One region of the Glutamicibacter ectropisis genome, then DNA from elsewhere that is predicted to be linked to it. Evidence: riboswitches for the same ligand, from Rfam matches in the RefSeq annotation. Region 1 holds a riboswitch; the other holds the start of a gene.
What was found. A riboswitch is a leader RNA that binds a small molecule or an ion and turns the genes downstream of it on or off. The one in region 1 is predicted to bind glycine.
Positions count from the first base shown of each region.

Region 2: linked by a shared signal. The riboswitch ahead of gcvP (aminomethyl-transferring glycine dehydrogenase) and the one ahead of cycA (D-serine/D-alanine/glycine transporter) in region 1 are both predicted to bind glycine.

Region 1 covers NZ_CP125942.1:3,147,453-3,163,259, forward strand. Annotated here, with positions in the region: gene QMQ05_RS14770 (purine-cytosine permease family protein) at 83-1,780, shown strand; gene QMQ05_RS14775 (IclR family transcriptional regulator) at 1,974-2,642, shown strand; gene QMQ05_RS14780 (hypothetical protein) at 2,673-2,837, opposite strand; gene QMQ05_RS14785 (DUF2786 domain-containing protein) at 3,056-3,823, shown strand; gene QMQ05_RS14790 (GatB/YqeY domain-containing protein) at 3,949-4,407, opposite strand; gene QMQ05_RS14795 (DUF4232 domain-containing protein) at 4,492-5,883, shown strand; gene QMQ05_RS14800 (carbamoyl-phosphate synthase) at 5,892-7,166, opposite strand; gene QMQ05_RS14805 (lipid II:glycine glycyltransferase FemX) at 7,180-8,322, opposite strand; gene QMQ05_RS14810 (metal-sensitive transcriptional regulator) at 8,419-8,748, shown strand; gene QMQ05_RS14815 (heavy-metal-associated domain-containing protein) at 8,806-9,120, shown strand; gene QMQ05_RS14820 (heavy metal translocating P-type ATPase) at 9,175-11,418, shown strand; gene QMQ05_RS14825 (Lrp/AsnC family transcriptional regulator) at 11,512-12,003, opposite strand; gene QMQ05_RS14830 (LysE family translocator) at 12,089-12,709, shown strand; glycine riboswitch at 12,850-12,948, shown strand; glycine riboswitch at 12,950-13,057, shown strand; gene cycA (D-serine/D-alanine/glycine transporter) at 13,234-14,724, shown strand; gene QMQ05_RS14840 (FUSC family protein) at 14,794-15,807, opposite strand, start outside.
Region 2 covers NZ_CP125942.1:2,762,103-2,777,909, forward strand. Annotated here, with positions in the region: gene gcvT (glycine cleavage system aminomethyltransferase GcvT) at 1-850, opposite strand, end outside; gene gcvP (aminomethyl-transferring glycine dehydrogenase) at 863-3,709, opposite strand; glycine riboswitch at 3,875-3,972, opposite strand; gene QMQ05_RS12980 (SGNH/GDSL hydrolase family protein) at 4,074-4,862, opposite strand; gene QMQ05_RS12985 (serine hydrolase domain-containing protein) at 4,908-6,068, opposite strand; gene QMQ05_RS12990 (APC family permease) at 6,332-7,783, shown strand; gene QMQ05_RS12995 (RNase H family protein) at 7,863-8,768, opposite strand; gene QMQ05_RS13000 (hypothetical protein) at 8,868-9,194, shown strand; gene QMQ05_RS13005 (glutathione S-transferase C-terminal domain-containing protein) at 9,204-10,313, opposite strand; gene QMQ05_RS13010 (MarR family winged helix-turn-helix transcriptional regulator) at 10,518-11,003, shown strand; gene QMQ05_RS13015 (ABC transporter ATP-binding protein) at 11,000-12,850, opposite strand; gene QMQ05_RS13020 (MarR family winged helix-turn-helix transcriptional regulator) at 12,955-13,431, shown strand; gene QMQ05_RS13025 (tellurite resistance/C4-dicarboxylate transporter family protein) at 13,502-14,581, opposite strand; gene QMQ05_RS13030 (ATP-binding cassette domain-containing protein) at 14,731-15,807, opposite strand, start outside.

The DNA of each region.
Region 1 (15,807 bases):
TTTACGCGAAGCCGACGTAATTTACGTTCCGGACACAGAAACCCCAATCTCTGCGAAACATCCGCTTCCTAGGCTGGAGCACATGACAACGACGAATGAAGAACAACAGGCACCGGTCAGTACAACCGGCGGCACAAATCAGGGTCAACTCAACGCCGCCAAAGAATCCTTAGAGGACTACACGCTACGGTTCGCCCCACGCTCCTACCGCCGCTGGGTTCCTTCGGTGGTAGCCACCAGCGCCCTCGGTGGAATCGCTTATCTCGCCGACTTCTCCATCGGGGCGAATATCGCTCTGGCCCACGGCACGGCGAGCGCAATCACTGGCGTGCTGATTGCCGCGGTGATCATCTTCGTTACAGGTTTCCCGCTGGCCTATTATGCGGCCCGCTACAACCTCGACCTGGATCTAATCACCCGCGGATCCGGGTTCGGCTACTACGGTTCAATCGTCACCAACGTCATTTTTGCCACTTTCACCTTTATCTTCTTCGCGCTCGAAGGTGCCATCATGGCCCAAGGCTTGGAACTGGGCTTAGGCATTCCTAAAGCGCTGGGCTATGCGATATCAACCCTCATGGTCATCCCGCTGGTTATTTACGGCATGAAGACCCTAGCTAAGCTGCAGGTTTGGACCACACCGCTTTGGCTGGTCTTGATGGTTGTTCCTATGGTCTATCTCGTCGCCACCCACCCGCAGTCCGTCGACACTTTCGTGAACTATGCTGGCGAGCAGGGCAATAGCCAGGGAGTGAACTTCGCTTCGGCGATGCTGGCGGCCGGCGTTTGCCTCTCCTTAATGGCACAGATCGCCGAACAGATCGACTACCTTCGCTTCATGCCTCCCAAGACTGCAGCCAATGCGCGCAGCTGGTGGACCGCCGTGATCCTTGGCGGTCCAGGCTGGGTGATCTTCGGTGCTATCAAGCAGATCACCGGCATGTTCATCGCGGTGTACCTGATCGCCACGCTGGACCCCCAGGCTTCGGCCACCGCAAACGAGCCGGTTCACCAATTTCTCGGTGTCTACCGCGAAATGATGCCGGCATGGCTGGCCATGAGCCTGGCGGTGGTCCTAGTGGTCATCTCGCAAATCAAGATCAACGTCACCAACGCCTATTCCGGCTCGCTGGCCTGGACCAACTCCTTCACCCGAGTCACCAAAACCTATCCAGGTCGCATGGTGTTCGTGCTGGTCAATCTGGGCATCGCGCTGATCTTGATGGAATCGAATATGTTCGACTTCCTCAATACCGTGCTGGGCTTCTACGCGAACTGCGCCATGGCCTGGGTGGTCACAGTGGCCAGCGACATCGCCATCAACAAGTACCTGCTCAAGCTCTCTCCTAAGGTGCCGGAATTCCGCCGTGGCATGCTCTATGCGGTGAACCCGGTGGGCTTCATCTCGATGCTTGTCTCCGCCATCGCCTCCATCGCCGTGTTCTTCGGCTTGCTCGGCCCGCAGATTCAGCCGTTCAGCCCTCTGGTAGCCGTCGGCTTGGCGTTGTTGTTGCCACCGGTCTTGGCCATCATCACCAAGGGTCGCTACTACCTACGTCGCAGCGATGACGGCATCGACAGTCCGCTGTTGGATGCCGATGGTAACCCGAGCGATGAGCTGTACACCTGCTGCGTGACCGGATTGAAGTTCGAACGTCCGGACATGTTGGCCTCCGCCATACCAAGCGAGAATGGGGAGAAACAGTACATCTCCTCGTTGGCTCTGGCCACCGACCGCACCGGTGAGCACCTGTTACCGGCAGATCCACCGATCCGCTAAGTCAGGGACTTGACCCTAAAAAGGACATTCTTCGTTGAAGGCAGGCTACGCAACGTAGCCTGCCTTCAACGTTCGCTAGGCCAAGGGTCTGTCATTGACTATGAAGGCATTGGGCTAGGCTGTGAGCAAGAAACTGAACACCGAGAGTAGTACCTTGCCGAGCTACCGGCAGGCGAGATGAAATGATGAAGCAATGACCAAATCCACCGAAGGCGGATCCCAAACTTTGGGCCGCGGGCTCGAAGCACTGACCCTCATTGGCGAATCGAACGCACCACTGAGCGTTGCTGAACTGGCCGCCCAACTGGGCATTCACCGTTCCATGGCCTATCGACTGGTCAAGACGTTTGAACAGTACGGATTTGTTGAACGCATGCCTTCGGGAGATTTAGAACTGGGCGCACGCCTCGGCGCGCTGGCCCGCAATGTTGCCAAATCGCTGCAGTCTGCGGCGGCTCCCGAATTGGCTGCGGTCTCCGATGAACTTCGCATGACTGCCTTGCTCGTGGTCTTTGATGGTGAAGCGGCAGTCACTTTGAGCACGGCCGAACCACGCTTGGCTGATGCGACGGTGGCCCAACGTCCTGGCACACGACATCCCATTGATGATGGCGCACCGGGACGAGTCATCCGTTCGCAGCTCAATCCTAGTCAGTATCCGGCGAAAACTTTCGAATCCAGTCACGACGAAGTCATTCCGGGGCTACACTCCATCGCCGTACCCTTGGTTTTACCGCAGGCAAAACCCGCTGCCATCGCGGTAATTTACCCTCCACTAGAGCTAGATGAAGAGCATATTGCTCAGGTATTGTCCTCAGCTTCCCAGCGCATCTCAGCTGCGCTGGGAATTCGACTGAACTAATTACCTGAGATGTCTCCTACCGATGATTGCCTACGCGGTGCAGGCCTCGTTAGAACACCCAGCATCGCGGGGTTTGTAGGTTTCTGTTCCTTCGACCTTGTCCCACACAATGTGCCGATGCTGTCCGCAACGCTCACACGAAGGAGCCAGGTAGGTGGCCCGCTCATCCATGGTGTATACCCGAAAATCGCCCATCAGAACCTCTCCTAAAACAGCCCCGAATTCTGCACCCGAGGCGTGCTGGACCTGCTTGGTGCCTTCACTCTACGCGCGGATCGCATCACCGGCTAGAGTCGTTTCCAAACAGTTACCCACACCCTGCCAAGCAGCATTCTCCACGACCTGCAACACTAGTGCCGTGAACCAGTACAAACCGTTTCACTACCTATCGCACTGCCCGGAAAGAAGATGTCATGAGCACCTCTGAACAGAAGCTTCAACGACTCAAGGAACGCATCGCGTTACTGCTCAACAAGGCAGAAAACACCAACTTTCCGGCAGAAGCACAAACCTTCCAAGAGCACGCTGAACGGCTCATGGTTCGGTATGGCATTGGGCGCGCGGAGCTGGACGCGCAGCCGACCGGCCCTGGCAAAAAGAAGGAGCCGATCATCGAAGAGCACTTTGATATGAGCGGCACCTACCGGCTAGGTCAACGCGACGGACTTTCCTCGGTGGGCCATGCGTTTAGGACTGTGACCCTATTGCAGACGAACTATTCAAGCTTCTGTCGCTTGTACATCATTGGCCACGAGTCAGACGTGAGTACCGTCAAAAGCCTGTTCTCCTCCCTGGTGATTCAGGCGAGCCTAGCGATGAGCCACTGGTGGGGCGAAGAAGGAAAGTATCTGGCTTGGGATTGGACCGATTCCGAAAAAGTCATTGAGCGCCGAGAGTTCCAACGCAGTTTTTACCTGCAGGTGGCCGAGCGCCTCCGTGACCTTTATCAGGAGGAGAGCCAACACAACGGTAGCGGTACCGAGCTAGTTTTGGTCAGTCGCAAAGAACAGGTTGATGAATTCGTGAGCGAAAAGTATCCATCCCTGCGCCGAAGCCGAAATCGAGCCGCCACCGGTAGCTTGAATGCTGCATTGGCTGGACGGGTGGCCGGTAGCCGTGCCGACCTTGGTTTTGGAAAAGATGTTGAATCCAGTGGATCGGCCGGCGAAGTCGCTAGCTAGGACCTGCTTATTCGAAATTTACCCCTAAAATTTCGAGTAAGTCTCGCTTAGTGGAAATTTTTAACTGTCGGAGATACGCAAAAGGGCCGTTCCGAAGAACGACCCTCACTGCTGGTTCACCAGCGTTAGCCAAGCTTGGCGCGGACCATCTGGGATACTGCCTTACCGTCAAAACGACCAGCAATTTCAGCCCCAACCAGCTTCATGGCCTGGCCCATGTCTTTCATGCTCAGCTCATGATCTGAGGCAAGCTCAGCCATCACCTTATCCACGATGCTCTGGGCTTCAGCCTCGTCGAGCATCTTTGGCAGGTAGGTGGAGATGAATGCAGCCTCGGCCAACTCACGCTCAGCATGTTCGGCACGACCATCCTTGGCAGCTAACGCCGCGGTTTCTTCGCGGTTGCTGACTTCCTTGCGCAACAGGTTCTCGACGTCTTGGTCATTGAGTTCGCTGGGATTCTTGCCCGACTTCTCCTTGGTGCCAATGGCGCTCAAGATATTGCGTAGGGTGGTTTTCTCCAGCTCGTTGCCTGCTTTCAGGTGGACGATGCTGTCTTCGCGCAGGCGATCTTTCAAACTCATGGGGTCTCGCTTTCAAAGTACGTGTGATTGAAACTTTACCCTTTGACGCCAATATTCCATTGGTTGCCTTGGTACGGTAACTAAATGAAACCACGGCTCATTGGCATCATCATCGCGACGTTTGTCCTCGCGGTGGTTGCCGTGGTGATTTGGAAACCTTGGAGAGCATTCAATATCTGTGATGCGCCGAAAGAGTTTTGCGCTCTTGCCTCGGATTTGAAGCATCAAGAAGGTATCGATAAAGCAGAAGTTGACTACGAAGTCACCGCCGTTGATGCCAAGGACGGAGACTCTGCTCAAGCCTCATGGACTGTGAAACTCGACGAATCTCTGGCTGCAGACCAAGCCGGCGAGTTAGCTCAAGAAGCATCGACTCGAATACAAGATTTCGTCGACGGACAACCCTTAGTACATAGTTCGGCGCGTTTTGTTTCCGGAGAACCGCAGGATTCTGACATTCCAGATCTCGAACTGTATCCATTGGACGTCTCTGCGGGTGAAGACATCAAAGAGCAAATCACCCAGGCCTTCACCCTGCGTCAGCTCGGTGCCCAAAGTGTGGGTCAAGGATCTGCAGTTGCCAAAGATATCCCGTCCTTGAAGGTCCTCGGCGAATACACCGCCGAGCATGAATGGCCTATTAGTCTTGCCCTGGAGGATTCCTCAGTCAGGTATAGCTCCGATCAGCCATTGGATCTCGCCGAGTTTGAACTGACCTTAGAGGCTGCCACCCACGAGTCTGTAGAAATCTCTATCTTCGATTCCAGTGGCCTTTCGGTACATTCCACCGCAGAAGCTGGATCGCAAGAGGTTGCTCAGCTTGAATCATGGCTGAAGAAGCATTCGCCATTGCAGGAACCTACCGCGTTCGCCATCAGCGATGCTGGCTACGCCGACATTATCGAAGGCTGGGTTGGCCAAAAGCTTCCCGAATCGCTCATTGCTCGCCCAGCGCAATTGCCCGATGGAGTCAGCGCGTGGCCCAAGAATTCCGCAGCACCAAGTTGCACGCAGGATGACTTAGAACTGAGTCTCGGTTCTCCAGATGCCGCTGCCGGATCACGATATATGGCTGTGTACGCCAAAAATATGTCGGCTTCTTCCTGCGCCATCAACGGGTATCCGAAGATTCAGTTCCTTAACGCTCAGGGCGAATCCCAAAACGATGTATCGCTGATGCCGATGAGCAATATTCTCAGCGAGCGCGTGGTGATTCCGGCCGGAGAAAGTGTCATGTCTGCGCTGAAGTGGATGGCCATGTCTACAACGAATGATCCGGATGAAACTACTTCGCTGAGGATTGCCGCGATGTCCGGATTCCCCCAAGCTACTTACGTCCCCGAGACCGAAGGTTCCACCACGAGCCTCGATATTCTGGATGGTGGTGAGGTCACCCAAAGCCACTGGCTTCAAGCCCTCGATGGCTGGCCGATACCAAGTAACGTCGGCCAGCAGCCATCAGCCGAACGCCCGTAAGCGTCAACCTACTGGGCGCGCGGCGGGAATTTCTTGTACTTGCGGTAATGGTTCACCGCGTTTAATACCAAGTACAACTTACGGCGAGGATTCTTTTCTGCCGAGAATTTCAACGGGTTAGCAACCTTGCCGGCCTTGAGCAGTGCTGCAGCTTTTTTACCCGTTTCACTGTCAAGGAACTGTCGCAACAAGTGATGTGGCAGGACGGTAAATAGTTGTTCGTGGCGCAGCTGTAGTACCCCAGCGGCAGTCTCCATCACCGCATCCGTCTGCGGATCCGAATTATCAAAGTCTGGTCCGAGGAACTCGGTCACGTAGAAACGCGCCGGGTTGACCCCTGCAGCGGTCAGATAGAAGTGGTTTCGCCCCAGACGCGGGTTGATCTCGAAGAACTTGATCTGCCCATCGCGGCGATCAAATTTCGCGTCAATCATCGCAATACCGCGCCAGCCCAGCTCTTCAAGCATGCGCGCACCATCAGCGGCCATCTGATCATTCTGACCGGTGACAATCGCTGCCGAATTACCCAGCACCAGTGGCGCATGTTCTTCGATGACCACTTCACCGTATCCAGCGAAGATGACTTTGCCTTCTTGGGTGGCGAAGTAGGTGCATAGGCGCATCGCGTCATCGCCGCCGGGAACGTATTCCTGCAGGATGTAGCCCGAGGTGTAGCCACTGCCGTCAATCTTTGCCAGTAGGCTCTCAAGTTCTGCCCGGGAGTTGATGGTGTGGATTTTTTGCTTGCCCTCGAACTTTGCGGCGATCCAGTTCCCCGAGCTTGAAGGCTTGCCAATCACCGGGTAGGTGAAGTCCTTGGCCATCGCATCTAGCTCAGTACCCGGGTAGTACACGGCCGTGCGCGGGTGAGCAATCTGGAGCTTGTCGGCGAGCGCATAGAAGTTTTCCTTCAGCGCGGCCGCTTCGATGGTTTCCAACTCTGGGTAGGGAATCACGAAGTGCTCTTCGAGTTGCTCGCGGTGCTTGGCAATCAACATAATGTGGAAGTCCAAGGAACCAAAGAGCATTAGTGGGCGCGAGGAATCGGCATTCAGCTCGGCAGCCAAGTCCCTTAGTGCCGCAACCACGCGTGCTTCATCGGCCATAGAACCAATGGGGCGCAATTCGATGGCCACCGAATGTTCAATGACTCCGTTGCCAGCTGCCGGCAACACGACCGAGCGTACCCCGTACGCCTCGTAAAATTCGCGGGCCAGGGTGTAGGTTCCAATATCTCCGCCAAGGATGACCGGGACGAAGGGCTGGGTTGGATCTATTGCCAAAGTGCTGTTTTCCCTACTTCTTGCGCCAGTTCATGTACTTTTCGAAAGCCCAGGCCAGCGGTTTGTTCAGCGCTAGGTCCCATTCGCCGTTGGTCTGCACAATGTCGCAACCAGTGTTGGTCTTGAACTTGGTCAACCCTGATAGGTGGTGGTCCTTATCCAAGGTGGCGCTGACGCCACCCTGATCAAGGTAGCGGCAACCGGCAGCGATGGAGTCTTCCACCATGCGGTTCATGATCGCCTTCGGGGCGAAGAGCTTACGGTGTTCCGAGGACGATGCGCCGTAGAGATACCAGGCCAGGTTGGAGGAACGGATCACGATGGATGCCGCAAGATCCACGCCTTCATTGCTGGCGATGTACAGGGTGCAGGATCCTGGCACTGCTTCGTTGAGCACCCGGTGCATGGTTTCAAAGTAGCTCAGTGGGCGACCGGTGAATTCTTGGCGGTCCGCCGTGTGGTTATACAGGGCATGGAAGCGGGCCATGTCCTCGGTGTCGCCCACCTCGATTTCCAAGGTGCTCTTGAGTGCCTTGCGAGTTTCATTGCGGGTGGTCGACGAGTAGCTGGCCATGACCTGATCTACGTCCAGCTGGTTGCCTTCTTCGTCCTGCAGCGCGACGCGGGCTACGTATTCTGGCTGACCGGCACCGAAGTCCAGTCCAACGTCTTCCTTGGTGAATCCAAGATCTAGCAGTGCGTCGTTCAGAGCAAGGGCCTGCTCGGAGCTGGATTTAAGTTCGAGGTCGGAAAGCTGGTTGAAGCCTTCCTTGCCGAGATTCTTGCGCACAGCTGCGGCCGCCCAGGTGCGCACTTCGCGTCCTGGCCCCATTTTCAGCTGGAAGGCGCCACGGTTTTTGAGGTAGGCGGCCAGTGGTCCAATGACGTTCTCTGCCCGGTAGGTCTGAAAGTCGATGACCGGACCGTCGGGTACGTAGGCAAGAGTCTTTTTGATCACGGGGGCGGCTCGGTGCAGCACCAGGGCGGTGCCTACCAGTTCGTCTTGGTCGAAGAAGCCGAGGGATTCGCCACGCCAGCCGCCCTTGACCCGGGCCCATTCCGGACGCTGCAGGAAGCTGACGTCGTGGGCGGTTTCAAGGAAGGCTGAGTGTTCGGCGCTGGAAATCGGACGCACGTGCAGGTCGTTGTGGCTCACGGGTGAAATCCTATCGTGCTTCGTGCAGATAAGCAGGGAGGCTAGATACCCCCGGATGGTATTTGACTTAATACCCCCGAGGGGTATTATTGAGGTATGGAAACCAGCCAGAGCCCAGATACCCACGCCGAGCATCACGGCTATCACGCAGACAAGTCTGCGCTGGAGCGTCGCCTCAAGCGCATCGAAGGCCAAGTTCGCGGGGTCGCCAAGATGGTGGATGAAGACAAATACTGCATCGACATCCTGACCCAGATCTCCGCGATCAACGCCGCATTGCACAAGGTCAGCGTGCAACTCATCGATGATCACATCGGCCATTGTGTGGTTGATGCGGCGAAGTCTTCCATCGAGACCGGCGACCCCACCATCGTTCAGGAAAAGATCGCTGAAGCCACGGCAGCGATTTCCCGACTCGTGCGATAGCCACTTCTTTATCCTCAAAACACATTCACACAGAATTCATCGAAAGAGAGCAAGATCATGAGCTGCAACTGCGGATGCTCCTCCGAAAACAACGCCACACCAGCACAGGGACTTCAGATCACTACTCGTGAGCAAGCCACACCGCTCACTAACCAAACCGAGATCAAAATTTCGGGCATGACCTGTGGCCACTGCGTCGCATCGGTCACTGAAGAGCTCAAAGAACTATCCGGTGTGCAGAACGTCGACGTCCTTCTCGATGCCCAAGGCATCTCCACCGCCACCGTCACTTCGACCGAGAAGCTGAGCGAATCGAGCATCCGCGAAGCCATTGACGAGGCCGGTTACACCGTAGAAGCAATCAACGCCTAGCTTCATCAGCCAGGCACCACGCCACCAAAGGTGGCAAGAAAGTGCAAGGTAAAAATGTCTTCCCACGCGCCAGAACAAGCGCAACCCGAAGTACGCACCGTAGACCTAGATATTCAAGGCATGACTTGCGCTTCATGCGTGAACCGGGTGGAACGTAAACTCGGTAAACTCCCCGGGGTCACCGCCTCAGTCAACCTCCCCTTGGAGACCGCCAAGGTGGAGGTACCCCAGGGTGTTAGCGACGAAACGCTGATCAGCACCGTTGAAGCAGCCGGATACACGGCGACGCTCAAGAAACCGGCAGTTCCCGAACACGGTGAGCATGACGAGCACTCCGGCCACGAGCATCTAGTACCCAACCACCTCTTGCTGCGACTGATCGTTTCGGCGGTCTTCACCATTCCACTGTTCGTGATCTCGATGATCCCGGTTGCCCAGTTCCCGCACTGGGGTTGGGTGGCGTTCGCGCTGGCCACACCCGTGGTCTTTTACGGTGCATGGCCTTTCCATAAGGCAGCGGCGATCAACGCTCGCCACTTCTCCTCCACCATGGACACGCTGGTGTCCTTGGGTGTGTTGGCTGCCTACCTCTTCTCTGCCATTCAGCTCATCCTTGATCCGCAGATGACGGCGCATACCGGCATGGCGATGACTGAGCACGCGCTCTACTTTGAAACCGCCGGCGTGGTGGCGACCCTGCTCCTGCTGGGTCGCTACTTAGAGCATCGCGCCAAGTCTTCAGCCTCGGATGCGCTGAAGTCCCTGCTGAACTTGGGGGCCAAGGACGCGGTAGTTCTGCGTGATGGCCAAGAAGTCAAGATTCCGGCAGCACAATTGCAGGTCGGTGACCACTTTGTGGTGCGCCCCGGAGAGAAAATCGCCACCGATGGCGTCGTCGTCGAGGGATCCAGTGCGGTAGACACTTCACTGCTGACCGGCGAATCGGTGCCCCAGGAAGTCAAGGTTGGTTCCGAAGTCACTGGCGCAACGCTGAACACTTCAGGACGCTTGGTCATCAAGGCTTCTCGAGTCGGCGCGGAAACGACCCTGGCCCAGATGGGCAAGCTGGTCTCCGAAGCCCAGTCGGGTAAGGCGCCCATTGCACGATTAGCTGACCGTATTTCTGCAGTCTTTGTTCCCATTGTTTTGGCCATTGCGCTGGCTACCTTTGGTATCTGGTGGCTGATCAGTTCCGATCCATATCAAGCCTTTAGTGCTGCGGTGGCCGTACTGGTGATCGCTTGCCCTTGTGCTCTGGGTCTGGCTACCCCGATTGGGCTTCTGGTCGGTACCGGTCGTGGCGCGCAATTAGGGATCTTGATCCGCGGCCCGCAGGTCTTGGAAGATACTCGCAAGCTGGACACCGTGGTCTTGGATAAGACCGGCACCGTCACCACCGGCATCATGGCCCATACGGGCACCACCCCGGTTGCTGGGGTAGACGCTGATGAGATCCTGCAGCTCGCGGCGGCCGTAGAACATCATTCGGAGCACCCGATCGCTCAGGCTATCGCCCGTGCGGGGGCAGAACTTGGTCCCTTGGCTCAGGCCACCGATTTCCATTCGGAGCCCGGTGGCGGCGTGATGGGACTTGTTGATGGCCAGCGCGTTGTTGTTGGGCGCCCCAGCTGGTTAGCAGCGCAGGGCACCGTGCTCGATGCATCTGCTCAGGCACTGTTAGAAGAGGCTGAAGCTGCAGGGGCCACTGCGATCTTAGTTTCGGTGGACCAACAGTTCCAGGCTGTCATCTCGGTGGCCGACCAGATCAAGGAATCCTCGGCCGCAGCCATCACCGAATTACAACGACGTGGCCTGCGGGTAGTTCTGCTCACCGGCGATAACCCCTCGGTTGCCATGAAGGTGGCAGCCAAGGTAGGCATCGATCCGGCAGATGTTTTCGCTGGGGTCTTCCCCGCAGATAAGTCGCGGACCATTGCCGAACTACAAGCCCAAGGCAAGGTTGTGGCCATGGTGGGCGACGGTGTCAACGATGCCCCAGCACTGGCCCAGGCAGATCTTGGTATCGCCATGGGCTCAGGCACCGACGTGGCCATTGAAGCCGCCGACATCACCCTAATGGGCAATGACCTGCACCAGGTCAGCGCCGCTATCGATCTCTCGGCAAAAACCCTATCCACGATCAAGATGAACCTATTCTGGGCCTTCGCCTACAACACCGCAGGCATCCCGATCGCTGCCCTGGGTTTGCTAAACCCAATGATTGCGGGCGCTGCCATGGCAGCTAGCTCGGTGCTGGTCGTGGCGAATTCGCTGCGGTTACGCCGCTTTGGCAAATAGCCAAGCGCCTAGTTGAACAGGGGCGCTGACACCTATCGAGGTGTCAGCGCCCCTGTGGCGTTCTTTGGCCAAGACAGCCAGCGGCCAGCAAACTTAGCGATGCCGCAGCGGGGCCACCCACGGCTCAACAAAAATCAGTTGCGTACGGCAGTGCACCACCTGAGGCAGGGCCAACAGCTTGTCGATGATCAGGCTTTGTAACTCGGTGCTATTGGCCACCGCTACGTGGACCAGATAATCGTCGTTACCGCTGACGTTATACAACGCCAGCGTCTCAGGCAGGGCTAGGGCCTTCTGCACAAAATCGTTGGCGGTTTCTCGAGCGTGTGGACGGACCTGGATCCCTAAGAAGGCCTGTTCGCCGCGGCCCAGCAGGCTGGGCAGGACATGGGCCCGCGTGGCAGTAATCGTGCCGTTGCGACGCATGCGCTTGATCCGTTCCAGGCAGGTGCTAGCGGCGATGCCTACTTTGGCGGCGATGTCTTTATTCGGAATCGTCGCGTCAACCTGCAGCAATTCAAGAATTGCCCAATCAACCGAATCCAATTCGGGAACTCTCTCTGATTTCTTCTGCGATTCATCCATGCCTCAACCCTAACGAATCCGGGGCATATCTTGTTGGAAGAATTTGTCTATAAATCGGAGTTCAACTTTGGCATTGGAATCTTGGGTGGCATTCATCCTGGCACTGCTCGTGACACTAGCGGTCCCCGGCCCCGACCTCATACTGGTCCTGAATTCAGCAACCCGTGGCGCACGCGAGGCGGCGTCCACCACGCTGGGCATCCTGGGCGGGTTAACCCTGCACACACTATTGGCGGTCGCAGGGGTCACTGCACTAATTCTTTCAATCCCCGGTGCATTGGACATCGTGCAGGTACTCGGTGCCGGAGTACTTTTATGGATGGGCTACAGCATGCTGCGCTCCGGGCTTCGCCGAACGCAGGTGGCTTCCCCTACAGTGGCACCGCGAACGCCCACCGGGTTTGTACGTGGCTTCGCCACCAACGCCACCAACCCGAAAGCACTCCTATTTTTCGCCGCGATCCTGCCGCAGTTCATTGGCCACGACGAACACACGACGATCCGCACCATCACCCTGTGCGCCACGATTATCCTTGGCTCCGGATTGTGGTGGGGCCTGACAATCCTGCTCGTTCGCACCTGCGGGCTGCAGCGCCATGCTTGGGCGGACCGCGCCATCGCCCTACTTGGTGGTGCAGCCCTTTTGCTGATCGGTGGCGGACTCTTGGCCACGGCTATCCATCACTTGATGACCATCGGAAGCTGAACGCGAATACCCCTTGCGCCACTTTTAGGCGAACCCCGACAAGGGTCTACCCTGAGGATCGCGCGACATCTTCACGTGTGCGACTTGCATCACATTCATTATTCTGCGCATACTGTGATAGCAATCACCATTTGTGCCGTTGATGCGTGGCGGGAGAGTCCCGTCCTCACCAAGGGCGGGCGCCGTAGGAGCAATTTCCTCCCCGGGAAACTCTCAGGCATCCGCACCGCCACGAGAAGGCAACTCTGGAAAGCAGTGCAGAGTATTCTGCGCTCACCGAAGGAGCAAGTTTGGCCCAGTAGTCGGGTCCAAGCGAAAACTCTCAGGTCACTATACAGATTGGGGAGGGACCACGAACAGTGACGCTTGTAGTTCACCAGTTCGCTGGCTCTCTCCAATGGGCATAGCTAGCAGTTGCTCTTAGTGCATCTGGCTATCGTTGTCTTCCCGGAGCCAGGCGATATTGGCGTTCTCAGCAAAGAAAGTTGCTAGGCGTCACGCCACACTCCTGGAAGGCAACCAGCATGAGTACCACCAGTTCTGATCCCACACTCGAACGCGGACTTTCTAATCGGCACATCCAGCTCATCGCCATTGGCGGTGCCATCGGCACCGGACTCTTCATGGGCTCGGGCAAGACCATTTCCGTGGCAGGCCCATCGGTCATCTTCGTCTACATGGTCATCGGCTTCATGCTCTTCTTCGTCATGCGCGCCATGGGCGAACTTTTGCTGAGCAACCTGAACTACAAGACTTTTGCCGATTTCGCCGGCGACCTCTTGGGTCCCTGGGCAGCATTTTTCACCGGCTGGACCTATTGGTTCTGCTGGGTGGTCACCGGCATCGCCGACGTGGTCGCCATCGCCCACTATGTGGCCTTCTGGTGGGGTGACCTGCCGTTGTGGATCCCGGCATTGGCGTGCATCGCCCTGTTGCTGGTCCTGAACCTGGCTACCGTTAAGGCCTTTGGTGAAACCGAATTCTGGTTTGCACTGATCAAGATCGTGGCCATTGGTGCATTGATCGTCGTGGGTCTGGTCATGATCATTACCGGCTTCCAACACAATGATGCCACCGCCTCGGTAGCGAACCTGTGGACTAATGGAGGAATGTTCCCCACCGGATTCATGGGCTTCGTAGCCGGATTCCAAATTGCGGTTTTCGCCTTTGTTGGCATCGAACTGGTCGGCACCACCGCCGCCGAAACCAAGGACCCGGAGAAGACCCTGCCCAAGGCCATCAACTCCATTCCGCTGCGTATTCTCTTCTTCTACGTCGGCGCCTTGATCATTTTGATGACCGTGCAGCCGTGGACGCTGTTCTCCTCGGAGAACTCCCCCTTCGTGGGAATGTTCGCCTTAGCAGGCCTGGCCGGCGCGGCCGGCGTCATCAACTTCGTGGTACTCACCAGCGCTACTTCCAGCGCCAACTCCGGGATCTACTCCACTTCCCGCATGCTGCGTGGTTTGGCTCAGGAAGGTGATGCGCCAAGTGGTTTCAAGAAGCTTTCAGGCCGCAAGGTCCCAAGAAACGCCCTAATGTTCTCGTGCATGTTCCTGCTCGCCGGCGTGGTCCTGCTCTACAGTGGCGATTCAGTCATGGAGGCCTTCACGCTGGTCACCACCGTTTCGGCCTTGTGCTTCATGTTCGTGTGGACCATCATCCTGCTCAGCTACCTGGTGTTCCGCGCTCGTCGACCGCACCTGCACGATGCATCGAACTTTAAGGTTCCCGGCGGACGGGTTATGCCCTATGTAGTCTTGGGCTTCTTCGGGTTCATCTTGTGGGCGCTGACCACCCAGCCTGACACCCTGGTCGCTTTGCTGGTCACACCGAGCTGGTTCCTGATCTTGGGCGTGGGGTACCTGTTTGTGCGACGCAATCCGCGGCATGAAGCACTGCGCGTTGCCCACATGGGCAAGGTGGCCCACGAACGCTACGAAGCTGCCGCCTACCGGGACAGCAAGGCTTTCGGCCACAGTGATGAGCACCTGGAACAGGAAGCCCGTCGGTAACTGTCGTTGAGTTAGACCGTTTTCAGTAGTCCCGCACCGTGTTCCTTAGGTGCGGGACTACTGTTTTTCCTAACTGACGATTTGGCGCCGGCTGGCAATGATTCCGATGATAATGCTCTGCACGGCACCCACAGCGGCGCCCAGTGCGGTCATGGCCACGCGGTCGATGAGCAGGCTGGAGGCGGGCTCTGGGGAGACTATGTGAACCATCAACAATGCAGTCACGGTCATGAACACCATACCGATGGCGTAGTTGCGCAGAATCACCAGTTCAATACAGATCTGACCGATGATCGCGACGGCCAAGAGGACCCAGATCGGTGGCTCAAAGACGAGCACCGCAGCGGTGAGCACCACACCAACGCATGTTCCGACACTACGTTGCAGCCCGCGGGCCACCCGAGCATAGGCGTCGATTCCGGTTACCGCTGCAATGGCTCCCAGGCTGGCCCAATACCAGTGGCCTCCGTTGAGAAGTTCGGCAGCGATACCTGCCAGCAATACGCCCAGCCCCATTTGTGCTGATTCGCGCAGGGCCCGTGACGATGGTGCCCAAGAGTATCCAGCGCGGAGCGTATGAAAGAGATGGGATCGGCGTAGCGAGAGCCCGAGCATAAAGAGCAGGCTAAAGATCATCGTTCCGCCACCAACCAACAGCACACCAACAAAGGAGTGAGTGGTGGCAGGAATGCTGATGCATGCCCCGCCGGCGAATACAGCAAAAATGGGTCCTGGCGGCATCCACCTCGCAGCGCGGGAGACGTAGTTTGCCCCAAAGCCAATCACCGCAAGCACCAGCGCACAAATAATAAACGGTGCATGGATCAGCGAGAAGAAGGTGCCCAGCAGCATGGCCGCCAGCTGTACCAGCCCGACCGATAATTGTTGCCAGAAGCGTGGCGCGTACGCATCAAAGCGGCCAAACACCGCACAGAAGGCTCCGAAGGCCGCGTACATGGCCCAATCTAAATGCCCGGTAGCGCTCACCAAGATCAGCGGGATACCAAGTGCAATGGCGGCTTTGGCTGCTGGAATCACCGATGGACGCCGGGGAGCAACAACGACTGAACGCGTCAATACTTC
Region 2 (15,807 bases), 390 kb from region 1:
GGGCCTTTCGACCCACAAAATCTTCTTCCTTCTTGAAGGAGACTACAGGGCCAAATCCCGCATCAAATGGGGTTCGTTCCAGGCTCAGCTCGTTACCGTACAACGGCATACCGGCTTCCAAACGAAGTGAGTCGCGGGCGGCCAAGCCACACGGAACCAATTCGTAATCCGCACCAATGGTGATGATCTTGCTCCACAGTTCGGCGGCCTGTTCATTTTCGATGATCAATTCGAAGCCGTCTTCACCGGTGTATCCTGTGCGCGCCAGCAGTACGTCCATACCGCCGAGCACCAGATTAGCCGCTGCATAATATTTCAGTTCTGTGACGCTCTGGGCTACTGCTTCATCCGCTGCCAGCTTGGCAACGATGGCCTCAGCGTTGGGTCCCTGAACTGCAATCAGGGACTGGCGAGCCGAAGCGTTATCCAGCTGAACATCAAATCCTGCTACTCGTTCTTCCAAAGCTGCAGCCACCACATCAGCATTGCCAGCGTTAGGAACGACGAGGAATTTCTCTTCCTCAAGGCGGTACACGATCAGATCATCGATGATCTTGCCTTCTTCATTCAAGATCAGCGAGTACTTGGCCTTGCCCACCTTCATGATGGTGAAGTTTCCAGCCAACGCGGTGTTCAGCGCGATGCCGGCCTGTGGACCGGAGAGGTAAACCTCGCCCATGTGGGACAGGTCAAAGAGTCCTGCGGTGGAACGAACTGCCCGGTGCTCGGCCAGTTCAGAACCGTACTTCAGTGGCATATCCCAGCCACCAAAGTCGGTGAAGTTTGCGCCGAGTTCTGCGTGCTGGGCATGCAGGGCGGTGTGCTTAAGTTCTTGGGTAGTTTCAGTCATCTCAAACTCTTTCTAGTCTTCGAAGGCTTCAGGAGCAGGGCAGGAGCAGATCAGGTTACGGTCGCCACCGGCGCCGTCAATACGGCCCACAGCTGGGAAGTACTTATCGAACTTCAAGCCGGAGACCGGGAAAGCAGCCTGCTCTACCGAGTACTTGCGATCCCAATTGCTGTTGATCACCGCGGTAGCAGTGTGTGGGGCGTTGCGCAGTGGTGACTGCTCGATGCTGTAGACGCCCGAGAGAACTTCTTCCATTTCCTGACGGATGGTGATCATGGCTTCGATGAAGCGCTCGATCTCGCCCAAGTCCTCGGACTCCGTTGGCTCAACCATCAAGGTGCCAGCCACTGGGAAGGACAGGGTTGGTGCGTGGAACCCAAAGTCGATCAGACGCTTGGCCACATCTTCTGCGGTGACCCCGGTCTTGGCGGTCAGTTCACGCAGGTCCAAGATGCACTCGTGTGCCACCAGGTCCTTGTTGCCGGTGAAGAGCACTGGGAAGTGTTCGTTCAGGCACTTAGCGATGTAGTTAGCGTTCAAGATTGCGTGCTTGGTGGCTTCGGTCAAACCATCGCCGCCCATCATGGCAATGTAAGCCCAAGAGATCGGCAGGACGCCGGCCGAGCCAAAGGCGGTGGCCACTACCGGCACACCATCGCGCTCGGTGTAGCTGCCCGAGGCATCGCCTGGCAAAAATGGCAGCAGGTGCTCGCCGACACCGATTGGGCCGACGCCTGGACCGCCACCACCGTGAGGGATGCAGAAGGTCTTGTGCAGGTTCAGGTGCGACACGTCGCCGCCGAACTTACCTGGCTGGGCCAGACCCACCATGGCGTTCATGTTGGCACCGTCGATGTACACCTGACCACCGGCTGCGTGAACCTTATCGCAGACCACACGCACGTCGGCGTCGTAGACACCGTGGGTGGATGGGTAGGTGATCATGATGGCGGCCAGTACGTCCTTGTTGGCCTCGATCTTGGCATCCAAATCATTGGCGTCAATGGTGCCGTCGGCAGCGGTCTTCACGACGACCACCTTCATACCAGCCAGTACTGCCGAAGCAGCGTTGGTGCCGTGGGCCGAGGCAGGGATCAGGCAGACATTGCGCTGGGCTTCTCCACGCGATGCGTGGTAGCCGGAGATGGCAAGCAGGCCTGCGTATTCGCCCTGGGATCCTGCGTTGGGCTGGATGGAGACGCCAGCGTAACCGGTGATCGCGGTCAAACGGCCTTCAAGGTCGGTGATCAGTTCACGCCAACCCACACTCTGTTCAGCTGGAACATAAGGGTGGATGGAAGCGAATTCTGGCCAGGTGATGGATTCCATCTCGGCAGCCGAGTTCAGCTTCATGGTGCACGAGCCCAGCGGGATCATGGTGCGATCCAGTGCCAGGTCACGGTCCGAGAGGCGACGCAGGTAACGCATCATCTGGGTCTCGGAGGAAATGGTGTTAAAGATTGGGTGGGTCAGGTAGTTGCTGGTGCGGACCTGGGAGGCTGGGATGTCGAATCCTTCGGGGGCCGAAAGCTCCACGCCGAAAACGCCCAGCAGGGTCTTGACGATATCCGAGGTGGTGGTCTCGTCGGTGGACACGCCCACCTGGGTGTCGTTGATCTTGCGCAGGTTGATCCCTGCTTCATTGGCGGCCGAGATGATCTGCTCAGCGTTCTCAACGTTGACTACTACGGTGTCGAAGAAGCTCTGAGAAGCCAAGGTGAATCCACCGGCTACCAGGGAGCTAGCAATCACGCGAGCGTGGTTGTTGGCGCGACTAGCGATCTGCTTCAGGCCTGCTGGGCCGTGGTACACCGCGTACATTGAGGCACAGATGGCCAACAGTGCTTGGGCGGTACAAATGTTGCTGGTCGCCTTTTCACGGCGAATGTGCTGTTCGCGGGTCTGCAGTGCCAGACGGTAGGCAGGAACTCCGGCGTCGTCCACCGAAACACCAACTAGGCGTCCTGGCATGGAGCGGGTCAGGCCATCGGCTACAGCCATGTAGGCTGCGTGCGGACCACCGAAGAACAGTGGCACACCAAAACGCTGGGTGTTACCCACGGCAATATCTGCGCCCTGCTCACCGGGAGGGGTGATCATGGTCAGAGCCAGCAGGTCAGCGATGACGGTGACCATGGCGCCGGCTTCCTTGGCGGCGGCGATGATGCCTTCATGCTCTGCGATGGAGCCGTTGTTACCTGGCTGCTGCAGCAGGATGCCGGAGATGTCACCCTCTGGCAGACCAGCGGACAGGTCAGCGACTTCAACTTCGAAGCCCAGTGCGTCGGCGCGGCCCTGCACGACCTTGATGGTCTGCGGGAAGATATTGGAGTCCAGGACGGTCTTGCCCTTGGCCTTCTTCTTGTTGGCGCGGCGCATCATCAGCACTGCTTCGGCGGCGGCCGAGGATTCGTCCAGCAGCGAGGCGTTGGCGATCGGCAGACCGGTCAGATCCATGACCATGGTCTGGAAGTTCAGCAGGGCTTCTAGGCGGCCCTGGGAGATTTCCGGCTGGTACGGGGTGTAGGCGGTGTACCAGGCAGGGTTTTCCACGATGTTGCGGCGGATTACCGCTGGGGTGATGGTGTCGTAGAAGCCCTGGCCGATCATCTGGGTCTTCATGACGTTCTTCGAGGCAAGCGCACGCAGGTGGGCCAAGGCTTCGGTTTCGCTCAGTGCGGCTGGGATATCCAGCATGGAGTCTTGGCGAATGTCTGCCGGAACGGCGGTATCGATCAGATCATCTAGGCTGCTGTAGCCCAGAGTCTGAAGCATGGTCTCTACATCTGCTGGACGCGGGCCGATATGGCGAGAAACAAATTCGCTTGTTGTTGAAGCCGAAGTCTGCGTGACGGTCATGGTGCTGGAGTCTCCACGGGGATCTGTCTTGGCGCATGCCAAAGGAAGGACGCTTTGCCTCCCCATCCCTGTTGCACTACCTGAGAGTTTTACACGTCCGGCCAACTAAGCCGGGCGCTTGCACCTTCGGTGAACCGGTTCTGGCCGGCTACTTTCCAGAGTTGCCTCGTGATGGCGGTACGGGGGCCTGAGAGTTTCCTGGGGAGGAATTGCTCCTACGGCGCCCGTCCATGGTGTGAACGGGACTCTCCCGCCATCCGTCTATGGCGTGTGCTACCGGTCAGAGAGCTGCAGCACACCACCATGTTACCTGCCCCGCGCTGAACGTCAAAGACACTAACGAAGAAAAACCGTCACAAAACGTTTAATTCGTGGCTGCGGAAAGCTGAAGGTACTGAGGATACTTGGCTGAGAGCGTGTCTCCCGAGGAGGTTCCGGTCAGTCGACGCTTGATCCACGGCGCTAAATGTTCTCTTGCCCAACCCAATTCAGCCTTGAGTTTTTCACCGCGTGAGTTCACTGCCAATTCGGGAAGAACGGGAGCCTGAATCAGTTGCGACCAATCATCATCAGTGACCTGGTGCTCAGCTAATACTTCGAGCACCTTGGAGGCCATCAGGCCATGCCCCAGTTCGTTCATGTGCAGTCGGTCCACGGCCCAGTAGCGTACGTCCGAAAATTCTCGCCACCGCCAGTAATCGGCAATGATCGCGCCGTGGGCATCGGCGATCTCGCGAACCTTCTCGTTATAAATGGCCGTGCGTGGACGGGTCTTGGAGAACAGCGGGGACTCAACGGTGTCAAAACCGGTAAATAGCAACACGGTGCTCCCGGCCTCGTTGAAGCGTCGGACAATTCCTTCATAACCACGCATCAGTGCGTCAAGGTCTGCTGTGGGCCGCAGAATGTCATTGCCGCCGGCATAGATGCTGACCAAATCTGGTTTCATGGACAGCCCTTGGTCGAGCTGCTGGTTAATGACCTGACCGATCTTTTTGCCACGCACCGCAAGGTTGGCGTATTCCCAGTCCCCTTGGGTGCAAAGCACTTCCGCGACTCGGTCGGCCCAACCGCGCACCTGATTGGGGCGTCCCAGATCAACGTCGCCAACGCCTTCTGTGAATGAATCACCTAATGCCAGAAACTTCTTCACTTCAATCCCACTTCGTATTTCTGATGCTCTTGCGATTTGGACAGATTAGTAGGTTTTTGCTTTGGCGTTCTTCGCCAGGATCAATTGTCGGGCTAGTTGTGAGAGCTGCACACCGGTGGCGGTGTCCCTGACCCCTTCATTACGCGAAGGAATGAAACCAAAGCCCAGTTGGTAGGCAGGATCAGCGAAGGCCAAGGAAGAGTTTGCCCCGTCATGCCCGTAGGCAAAGATGGATCCATAATTCACTCGAGCCGTGGCTTTCATGAACCCTAGGGCGAAGGCCTGCAACAGACCATTGGTTCGGTCGTGGCCATAGACCAATTCGGTAGAAACCCGAGACCAGGTATCTTCGCTGAGGAATCCGCTGGTGGCTCCAAGTGCCGGAACGGCTCCGAAGGAGGCTGCGTAAATCCCGGCCAAACCTTGAGCATTGGCGACACCGCCCATGGATGCTGGCCCAAGTTCACGCACCTGCGCGGCATTGGCCAGTTCGTGCCAGTTGTATACCGGGCCGTCGGCCAGTGCGAATCCGGAAGCGGAGTTCACGGCCAGGCCGCCTGGCGAGAATGGATCAAAGAATTCGGTGGGCGCATCTAGGGCCGGGAGCACGTCGCGGTAGCGCGGTTCCAGGGCCGGATCTTGACCGATATAGACGTCAACGCCCAATGGTTTACGGATGCGCTCTTCAAATACTTCTTGCAGTTCTTTGCCGGTGACTCGGCGGACCAGTTCTTCCATGAGCACGCCCATGGTGATGGCGTGGTAACCGACAATGTTTTGACCCAAAGGCCAGATGCTTGGCATGGAGGCCAGGACCTTGGCGTATTCAGCCGAGTTCAGCAATACCTCGCTTGGTACTCCCCCGGGAACTCCAAGGACACCGGCTTGGTGGCTGAGTACTTCGCCGACGCTCAGGGCGCTTTTGCCTCCAGCGCCAAATTCAGGCCAGTAGGTCACCATCGGTGCGTTGGGATCGATCAGGCCATCTTGCACCAGTAGGGCGATGACCAGTGCACTCAGACCTTTGGTGCAGGAAAAGACGCAGGTCAGGGAATCTGCAGCAAGGTGCTCCCCCACACTATGGCTGAGGACTAGTTCGCCTCGGTGATAAACGGCTAGCTGCGCCGAATAGTCTTCTTCTTCGGCGGCTCGTGCTTCCAGAGCCTGAGCCAATGGTGCGAAATCTTCGCTGATCACCGAGTCCATGTACATCCTTAAACCGCTTGTCCCTTTTCAACTAACCCTAGTCGGATTCACCATGATTCTCGATGGACGCGCCTTGACACGCCTTTGGGGATATCCGTACGTCAAGTCACAGGTTCAAATGCCAAATACCGTTCATCGTTCCTTTACTACCGCTGAACCTGCGAGTCTGTGAGCCAGCCCGGTAGGCGGTTTGCCGACCTTGAACGCAACCACTAAGTTTGTCATGCTTGCCACCAATATTTGAAGGAGATGAACTCGATCGCATGACTGTGGATAGTGACTCGCCGGTAACCCCGAGCCAGGATTCAGAACTCAAGCGGGTGATCGGCCCAAAGCTGCTGCTATTCCTCATCATGGGCGATATTATCGGCGCAGGTATTTTTGCTATTACCGGCAAGGTTGCCGGACAGGTTGGCGGCGCAGCATGGCTACCTTTTTTGGTGGCCTTCGCCATCGCCACCCTCACCGCTTTCAGCTACTTGGAACTGGTGACCAAATACCCTCATGCCGCCGGCGCAGCACTGTATGTGCATAAAGCCTTCGGCGTCCATTTCGTCACCTTCATCGTGGCCTTTACCGTGGCCTGTTCTGGCATTACCAGCGCCGCTACTTCGGCAACTTTGGTGGGACAAAACCTCTTGATTGGCTTCGGCCAGTTCATTGATGGAGTACCAACCACACCGCAGGCCGGCATGTGGGCAGCGATTGCCATCATCGTGATCCTCGCGTTGATCAACCTGCGTGGTGTTGGTGAGAGCGTGAAGTTCAACCTCGTGCTGACCATCGTGTCGCTGGCCATCATGGCCGTAATCATCGGTATCGGTTTCGCTGTCATTGCCTCGGGTCAGGGCGATGTAAGCCGTCTGGTGGTCTTCGAAACCCCCTCGGATCGTAGCATTTTCGCGGCGGTGACCATGGGTACCGCTATTGCGTTCTTCGCCATGGTGGGCTTCGAAGACTCGGTAAACCTGGTTGAAGAGACAAAGAACCCGAATAAGATCTTCCCGAAGATCATGCTCATTGGTCTGGGCTTGTGCGCGGTGATTTACATGCTGGTGGCCATCACCGTGATCATGGTCATCCCTACCGGCGACCTGCTCAACCCAAAGAACCCGGATGCCGGCATCCTGCTGGATGTGGTGCGCATTGGTGCTCCCAACATTCCTGTCGATGCTATTTTCCCGTTTGTCACCGTCTTCGCGGTGGTCAATACCGCGCTGATGAACATGTTGATGGCCAGCCGTTTGCTTTACGGTATGGCACGTCAGGGCGTGCTGCCACAGTTCTTGGGCAAGGTGCACTCCACCCGCCGCTCCCCTTGGGTAGCCATCCTATTCAGCACGGTGATGGCGATCGCTTTGGTTGCTTATGTGAACCTCGACAGCGAGAACGGTATCGTCGGCTCACTCGGTGGTACCACGGCATTGTTGCTCCTCTGTGTCTTCGCAGTAGTGAACGTGTCGTTGCTGGTTCTTCGCCGCGAAAAGGCACCAGCAGATGCCTTCCGCGCACCAACGATCATCCCGATTCTTGGCGTCGTCTTCTGTTTGTTCCTTGCCGGACCGTGGGCTCGTTCTCGCGAAGACTGGGTGCAGTATGAGATCGCTGGTCTGCTGTTGCTCATCGGCGTGGCGCTGTGGGCGTTGACGTGGCTGATCAATCGCATTAATTACAAGAAGGGCATCATTGAGACTCACCCTGGAGACTACAAATAATTAGTCGCTAAAAACTACGGTCCACCAAGATTTTCTTGGTGGACCGTAGCTTTATAAAATGTGATTCAGCCTGTCGGCGCTAAGCGGAGCGCTCGATAGTTTCCTGACGGAAGCGAAGTTTCCATTCGCCCTGACCTTGCTGCCACCAGGAGGAGACGACAAGCACTTCGGAGCCCGCTGGCTTCATCCGGTAAGCCAATAACACCATGTCTTCGCTGATCTGGCGGGTGGCCAAAACCTGCATCTGTCCGGTGGTCGGCAGCGCGGATCCACGCTCCAGCAACCTGCCAATACTGGCAACATCCAGTAGTCCGCCATCCCTGCTGACTTCTTGATAACTCGGGTGTAGGAAGTCTTTAAGCTCGGTGAAGCTGGTTCGGATTTGTGGATCGAGGAATCCACGTTCAAGCTCATACACGGTGGCTGCAAAGTCAGTAGTCTGCGCAGGGGCAGCTGGCGCTGCTGGCGTAGCTACGGGTTTCACTGATTCTTTTTCGACAGGTGCGGCAGATCCAGCGCCACCGGTATAACCCGGGCCAGCATCTGGGGTGGTGCCTTGCTGGTGCGCGGTGGCTGCAGCGCGCGCGTGATCATCTGCGGCTTCGTTCAAGTCATGGCCGGCATGGCCTTTGACCCATTCAAAACTGTATTTTCGTCCTTGAATCGCCGCATCAAGTTCTTTGAGAATGTCTTGGTTGAGGACTTGCTTGCCGTCGGCTTTTTTCCAGCCGCGCTTTTTCCATCCTGGCATCCATTTGCTGATGCAATTAATCGCATACTGCGAATCACAGAGGATCTTGAGCTCTTCTTCCGGCAGGTGCTCGGTGGCACGAAAGAGTTCTAAAACAGCTTGGAGCTCGCCCATATTGTTGGTTCCGTGGTCCCAACCGCCAGCGGCCCAATTCTCTTCATCCACATACCAAGCCCAACCGGCTGGTCCGGGATTACCTAGGGCGGATCCATCTGCAGCAGCAATGATCGTCATAGTTCAATCCTGCCACGCCAGTACCCCAGGAGCGGTTCTTGGGTCCGGCTATGTCCCTGTCAGTTTTATGGCATTGTTCGCATTTGATCAGGTAGCACTGTGGTTACCATGGGTGGTGTGAAGAAAATCTTGCCATTCCTAGCCACGACTTCCTTGTTATTGCTCAGCGCCTGTTCTGCACCGTCCACGGATACCCTGCGGGAAGAGGATCCCGAAGGTTATGCAGCCTGCATTCATTTTGGCGGAGGGTTAGATGCTCCCGAGGGTATCGGCGAGACGAACATGCTCAAGGCAGCGCAGCATGGTTCGCAATCGAGCACCGAGCAGATTAGTCAAGCAGTCACTACACAGGAGTCGAAAACCCCTGAGATCACGGATGTTGAAGCGTTCAAGACTGCTTGTGAGGCTCAGGGGTTTGACTTTTAGTTCTCTGGCTTAGGCCGGGTACATCGGGTTATGGCCGGTGGCTACGCGCTCTTCGGTGCGTACTTCATCTGGTGCGGTGCCATCTAACCAAGGACCACTCTCGGCCAAATGTTCCCGCTGCGGCGCTTCGAGCCAGTTTTCCAGGGCTGGTCCTTGCGGGATGATTTGCGTTGGGTTGATGTCTTCGTGGACGACATAGTAGTGCGCCTTGATTTGCTCAAAATCGATGGTGTCGCCGAAGCCTGGCATCTGGAACAAATCGCGGGCATAGCCCCAGAGGTTAGGCATCTCGATGAGCTTGTTTCGGTTGGTTTTGAAGTGCCCGTGATACACCGGATCAAATCGCACCAGGGTGGTAAAGAGTCTGACATCGGCTTCAGTGATGTGATCTCCCATGAGGAATCGACGTGTGGATAGTCGCTCTTCAAGGAAATCTAGGGTGGTAAAAAAGCGCTGGTAGGCGTCGTTGTAGGCCTTTTGGTCACCGGCAAAACCTGCGCGATATACGCCGTTATTAAGCTCGGTAAAGATGCGCTTGATCAGTGGCAGCATTTCTTCTAGTTGATCCTGCGGAATCAGGTTTGGTGCGCCATCGCGATGGAACTCTTTCCATTGGGTGGATAGGTCCCAAGTGATTTGTGGGTAATCGTTGGTGACCACAGCCCCGGTGGGAATATCAACGATGGCCGGTACGGTGATGCCTCGTGGGTAGTCGGCAAAACGCTTAAAGTAGTTCTCTTGAATCCGTTCGGTTCCCAGCACCGGGTCTTTCCCGTCAGGATCCAAATCAAAGGTCCAGCTGCGCGAGTCATGGGTGGGCCCGGGCAGGCCGACAGACAGCGCGTCTTCAAGGCCCAGCAGGCGTCGAACAATTAGGGTGCGGTTAGCCCAGGGGCAAGCGCGTGCCGCAACAAGACGGTAACGTCCTGCTTCTACGGGCCAGAGCGTAGCTCCTTGTGAGACACCAGCTTGAGGGTGCCCGATCTTGCTGTCATTGTGTTCATTACTGTAACTGGCCGGGTTGGTGTCCGCGACAATCCGATCTTGGATGTAATTAGTATCCCGGGTGAATTCTCCGCCGGTGACATAGGCACCCTTGGTTGAATATTCCTCGCTCATTCTTTCCCTCCAAAATCTGTGGTGCCGAACAGTGTTGCGCTCCAACACGAGCCTATGACAACTGGCAGTCGTTGAACATGGCAACTCGAACAACGATCTGATTGACACGTCACCTTATATTGCAAAATTAAACTTTACACGAGATGATTGATGCGTCAACAAAATTTGTTGGGCCACAAATTCTGCAAAGGGTGAGAGTAGAAAATGACGAGCGATGAGACCCGCTGGCTAACTCAGAGCGAGCAGGACCTCTGGCGTACGATCCGTGAGTTCCTCTGGCAATTTCCTAGCGCCATGGATCGTCAGTTGGTACGCGACTCTCAAATGCAGTCCGGTGAATACTCGGTCTTGGCAGTACTTTCCGAAGCAGCTACTCCTAGTTTACGTCCCGCCGATGTTGCCGAGGAACTGCGCTGGGACCGCTCACGCCTCTCCCACCTCTTACGTCGCATGGAAGCAAAGGGACTGATCAGCCGTTGCTCCGATGAAACCGATCGCCGAGGTCATCAAATCGCGCTGACCGAACTCGGGCAGGAAACCATCGGGAATGCTGCGCCGAGTCATGTGACTTTTGTGCGTGAAACCCTCTTTGATTCACTGAATGCCACGGAACGTCGTGCATTAGAAACCGCGTTGCCTAAAATTCTTGAATCCATTGAACGACAGGGCCTGAAAGACTCAAGCTGCTAGCTGGCGCGTACGGCCAGCTCGCTATTTTGAACCAATCGCCAGAAGCGACCACCAAGAGCCACCAACTCGCCATAGGTTCCGGATTCTGCGATCTTTCCATCTTCCAGCACCACAATGTGATCAGCTCTCATCACGGTGCTCAATCGGTGCGCAATCAACAGTGTCGTACGGCCCACCGCCAACTCGTCCAACGCTTGCTGCACCAGAGCCTCGGTGACCGTATCCAAAGCGCTGGTAGCTTCATCGAGCACCAAAACCTTTGGTTCACGCAACATGGTGCGAGCGATGGCCAAACGTTGTTGTTCGCCACCGGAGAATCGGTGGCCACGTTGCCCCACTTCGGTTTCCAAACCAAGTGGCAGGCTGCGAATGAGATCGGCAATTTGCGCAGCTTCTAGGGCTCGCCACAATTGCTCTTCCGTCGCTTCAGGGGCAGCCCACAAGAGGTTAGCCCGGACGGTATCATGCAAGAGGTAGCTCTCTTGAGCCACCACCGAAACGGCACTCGCAATTCCTTGCTGGTCATAGTCCTTCAGATCAATTCCATCGAGCAGCACCTGCCCCGAAGTAGGATCCAACAATCGTGGCAGGAGCGAACCCAGCGTCGATTTTCCAGAACCGGTGGCACCAACGACAGCCGTCATCGTGCCAGCTGGCAGACGTAGGTTCAGCTTCTCCAAAGTCGACTTGGTTGCTTGCGGGTAGCGGAAGCTCACCTCACGCAATTCAACTTCACCGCTGATGCGAGCGGGATCGACCTTCACCGGGTTACTAGCCACCGGAAGTTCTTGATCCGTGTCGAGGTATTCAAAAACGCGGCTAAACAGCGCCATCGCAGAGACCCACTGCACCGAAAGCTGCATAAGTCCCATCACCGGGCGGAAGATTCCTGCCTGCAGGCCGGTAAAGGCCACCAGCGTACCGATGCTCATCCCGTCTCCGGTAACAGGGAGTCCAGCTGCCAAATACAACACCGCGGGAATGGCAGCGAAGATGATACTCATCGTGGCCATACGCCAGCGTCCAGCCAGCGCACTTTTCATTTCAAGGTCAATGAGCTTGTGGCTAGATTCAGTAAAGGCTTGAGCATCCGCCGGACCGGTACCCATCACCTTGGACAGGCGAACCCCGGAAATACTCAGGCGTTCTTCAATCAGAGATGTCAGATTCGACATCTCTCGCTGACGCTTGCCGGTCACAGCACGTCGTAGCTTTGCTGTCTGCTTGGCCAATAAGATGGCCGGAGGAAAGACGATCAGAGAGATCAGACTTAGTTTCCAGGAGATGGCCACCATGGCAACTGCGGTGGCAACCACCGTAGTCAGGTTGGAAGCAATACTCGTTGCTGAATTGGTAATCACTGACTGCATCTGACCGACGTCATTGATCAGTCGCGACTGCACATCACCAGAGCGCGAGTTGGTGAAGAATCCCAGAGACTGTTTCTGCAGGTGAGTAAAGAGTCCGGTGCGCAGCCGGTGCATCACGCGTTGCCCCATCAAGGTGGCCCGCCATGTCTGCACCACCTCAAGCACCGCGGTAATCAGGGCAATGAGCACCAGCCCTCCGGCACCAGCGAGGAGCAACCGGATATTGGAGTGTGGGATGGCATCATCGATGAGTTCACGAACAATGAAGGGCTGAGCTAGGCCAATAACCGAGGACGCCACGATCAACAGCATGACTGCGATGACCGATCCTAGGTGGGGACGGAACAACGCAGCTACACGTCGCAGAGATACCGGGTGCTCAGCAAGTCGTTGCTTGTCTTGCGCAGAGCTTTTCATCCGCCCACCGGTTGCACTTCCTGCACCGCCTGGGTGCACGGGTATTGGATTGACACTCATAGCTCCCCCTTCGTCGTCTTCTTTCCCTCAAAGAATAACAGAGGTTACCTCACTATGTGGTTCCATCTTGAAATTGTTCCGAAGAACACACTATTCTTAATCCCATGCAGAACGAAGAGTCCAAGCCTGACTTGGCAGATCTTTTCCTCCGGGCTTCACGGGTCATCCGTGGCCGCTGGCGGGAGAGCCTGATTCCTATGGGCATCACCCCACACCAGTCACGGGTACTGTCCATACTGGGTCATGCCGATGCCGAAGGGCTACGAAACTCGCAGTTGGCGGATCGACTTCATATTGCTGCTCGGTCCACCACTGAAGTTGTCGACCAGCTTGAAGCAAAACAGCTGGTTACTCGCACGCCGGATCCCGCCGACCGCCGAGCAACCCTGATCGCGTTGAGCCCCAGTGGCCGGGCACAGTTAGGTGAGATGTCTCAGTTGCGCAGAGAGAGCATGGAAGGCTACTTCGAGAAACTCCCACCTACCGACCGCGAAGAACTTACTCGACTGCTAGAAATTCTTGACCGCGAAAACCCGCGCCCTTCCCGTACAGCGTGCAAGGAACCGCGTTCTTCCCACTGACTTCAGCGCTACGACGACGTAGGCCCGGAATAATCATCCAGAGGATCGGCAAGAACACGAGCATCAGTAATTAGCCGCGGGTGCGGCTGCGCCAAACGAGCAGCACATAGTGGCGGATCATCGCGATGAAGACCACCGCCCACACCAGCACTGCGGCGATCAACGTTCCGTGCCCGATGCTTTCCACTATCGGCAACGAGTCGACCCTGCCCAGGTTGATTGACGCCACGGCGAACATTCCGACGGGGAAGACGATTGACCAGAGTGCTGGCGTATACGCTACCGGAACGCGATGCACGAAGTGTCGCCATACCCCAGCGCCCACCAGGAACGGTATCAGCCAGAGGCAGTAGCTCCAGAAGGCCGCCACCGTCCCGGCAATTAGCGCACGAGTGGCATCAACCATTGGCGTGGATTCCATGCCGACAATCTTGCTGCCGGCCACCACGGCGATGGCCATAGCGCCCATGGTCACCCAGTACGGTGGTTCGAATTCTTTCGGCGTCATCCCGAAGTGCAAGATCCTGAGCATTACCAGCATGGCGATACCGGCATAGAGTGCTACGCCGACCGACCAGCTGAGCACAGCTAGCAAGCCAATCAGGGATTGTCCTTGCGGCAAATGCGACTGGACGACGCTCAGGCCGATGGCCAAGGATTGGCTAGCCACGGCCCAGATGAACCAGGTGCCGTTGACCCTGGACTGGATCGGTTTTCCGTCCCGAGTCAAAAAGACCTGCCATGGCAACACATAGCCGAAGATGAACCAGAGAACAGCAGCCAGAGCCACGAGCACCATGGAGAGCGCACTGTAACCTTCGGCGTCCAACCGCACCGCGAGGACATCGGTGCCAGCGACGACGGTGAAGTATCCGAAGGCCATTTCCGGCCTGCGAAGTTCGGCTTTCATAATTTGGCTAAAGGCAATTGCCCGCCAGATGTACAGCACCCACAGCACTAGATACGAAAGCGCGGCAATGACCAGCAGGATGCTGGAGAGCAGGTCCCATCCGGCCTCATGAAGGCCGATGGAGACAATGCCGGTGCCCATCGTCAGGGCAAAATATCCTGGCGACAGGTTCTCTAGGACGTCACGGAAAACCCGAGGTCTGGAGGTAGCCGGTTCTTGCTGGGTTTGCCAATCGTCCATGAATCCAGCGTACGACTGTTGGCTCAGTGAAGTGGAATCACGAGATCTGGCGAAGGCTCAGGGTCATCGCTAAAGGCTCAAGGGTATGACTCCGATGAAATATCAGTGTCATACCCTTGTAGCTTGAACAGAATCTTTAGAGCGTTATCTTAGTTCTCGGTTTTCCCATGACGCCAGTAGCCCATAAAAGCTACCTGCTTCCGGTCGATTCCGGCTTCCCTCACAAGATAGCGGCGCATCTCCTTGACCGTTCCTGCCTCACCAGCAATCCAGGCATAGAACGGAGCATTATCCGCAGCCCCGGTTTCCCAAAGAATCTGTGAGTCAACGTCAATATCTTCTGGTTCTGCATTCGTCTGCACTACACCAGCGGCTGGAATGGCGACCACCTGGCTCAAGGCCAGACGCAGTAATTCACCATGGGCATGGCTGCCACGAGGCAACCATTGCACAGAAACGCCAGAACGAGTTGAGGCGCCAAGAATGTCGGTAGTCTCGGGCACCTCAATCAGTGCATGACCGGTGACATGCGAAGGCAAGGACTCGAGAATGGAGCAGATCGCGGGAGCAGCAGTCTCATCACCAGCCAACACAATCCGGCTGGCCTCTCCAGGACGAAATTCGATGCCACCATAGCTGGCGTCGGACAGGAACTTGTTCGGCCCCAGCAACAGTAACTGGTCACCAACCTGCGCACGGTCGCCAAATTCGGTCGCCGGGCCGCCTTGAAGCTTGCCGTCCACCACATGGCCATGCATCACAAAGTCGATATCGAGTTCGGCGGTTGAACCACTGTTATCGCGGTGCCCAGCTTCGCGGAAGGCACGCACCGTGTACGTGCGCATGTAACCTCGGGTATCGGGGTCGATGGACAGCCAGCGCTGGTACCAACCTTCTTGTTCCGCAGGGCTGGTCATTGCCTGTGGACGCATCGAGGCAATCTCTTCGGTCAGCGCGCTACCACCAGCAGGTGGCAGCAGTAACTTGATGCGCATATCCAGCGGATGAGAATTGGTCCCAAAGTAATCTAGGTCTTTGCCGCTGAGAGTCAGTCGACGGAACGATGGCGAGAGTACTTGGGAATTGATCACCGTGGTATCAAAAGCCAAGGTTGGGACATATTCATGGGCTGGTCGCAGGCCCTGCTGCTCGCCCTCAGCTGCTTGGGCTCCGTCATTGTTCTCTGGTGCCGATACCGTTTCTGGCTCCAGTGCCTTGGGCTCACT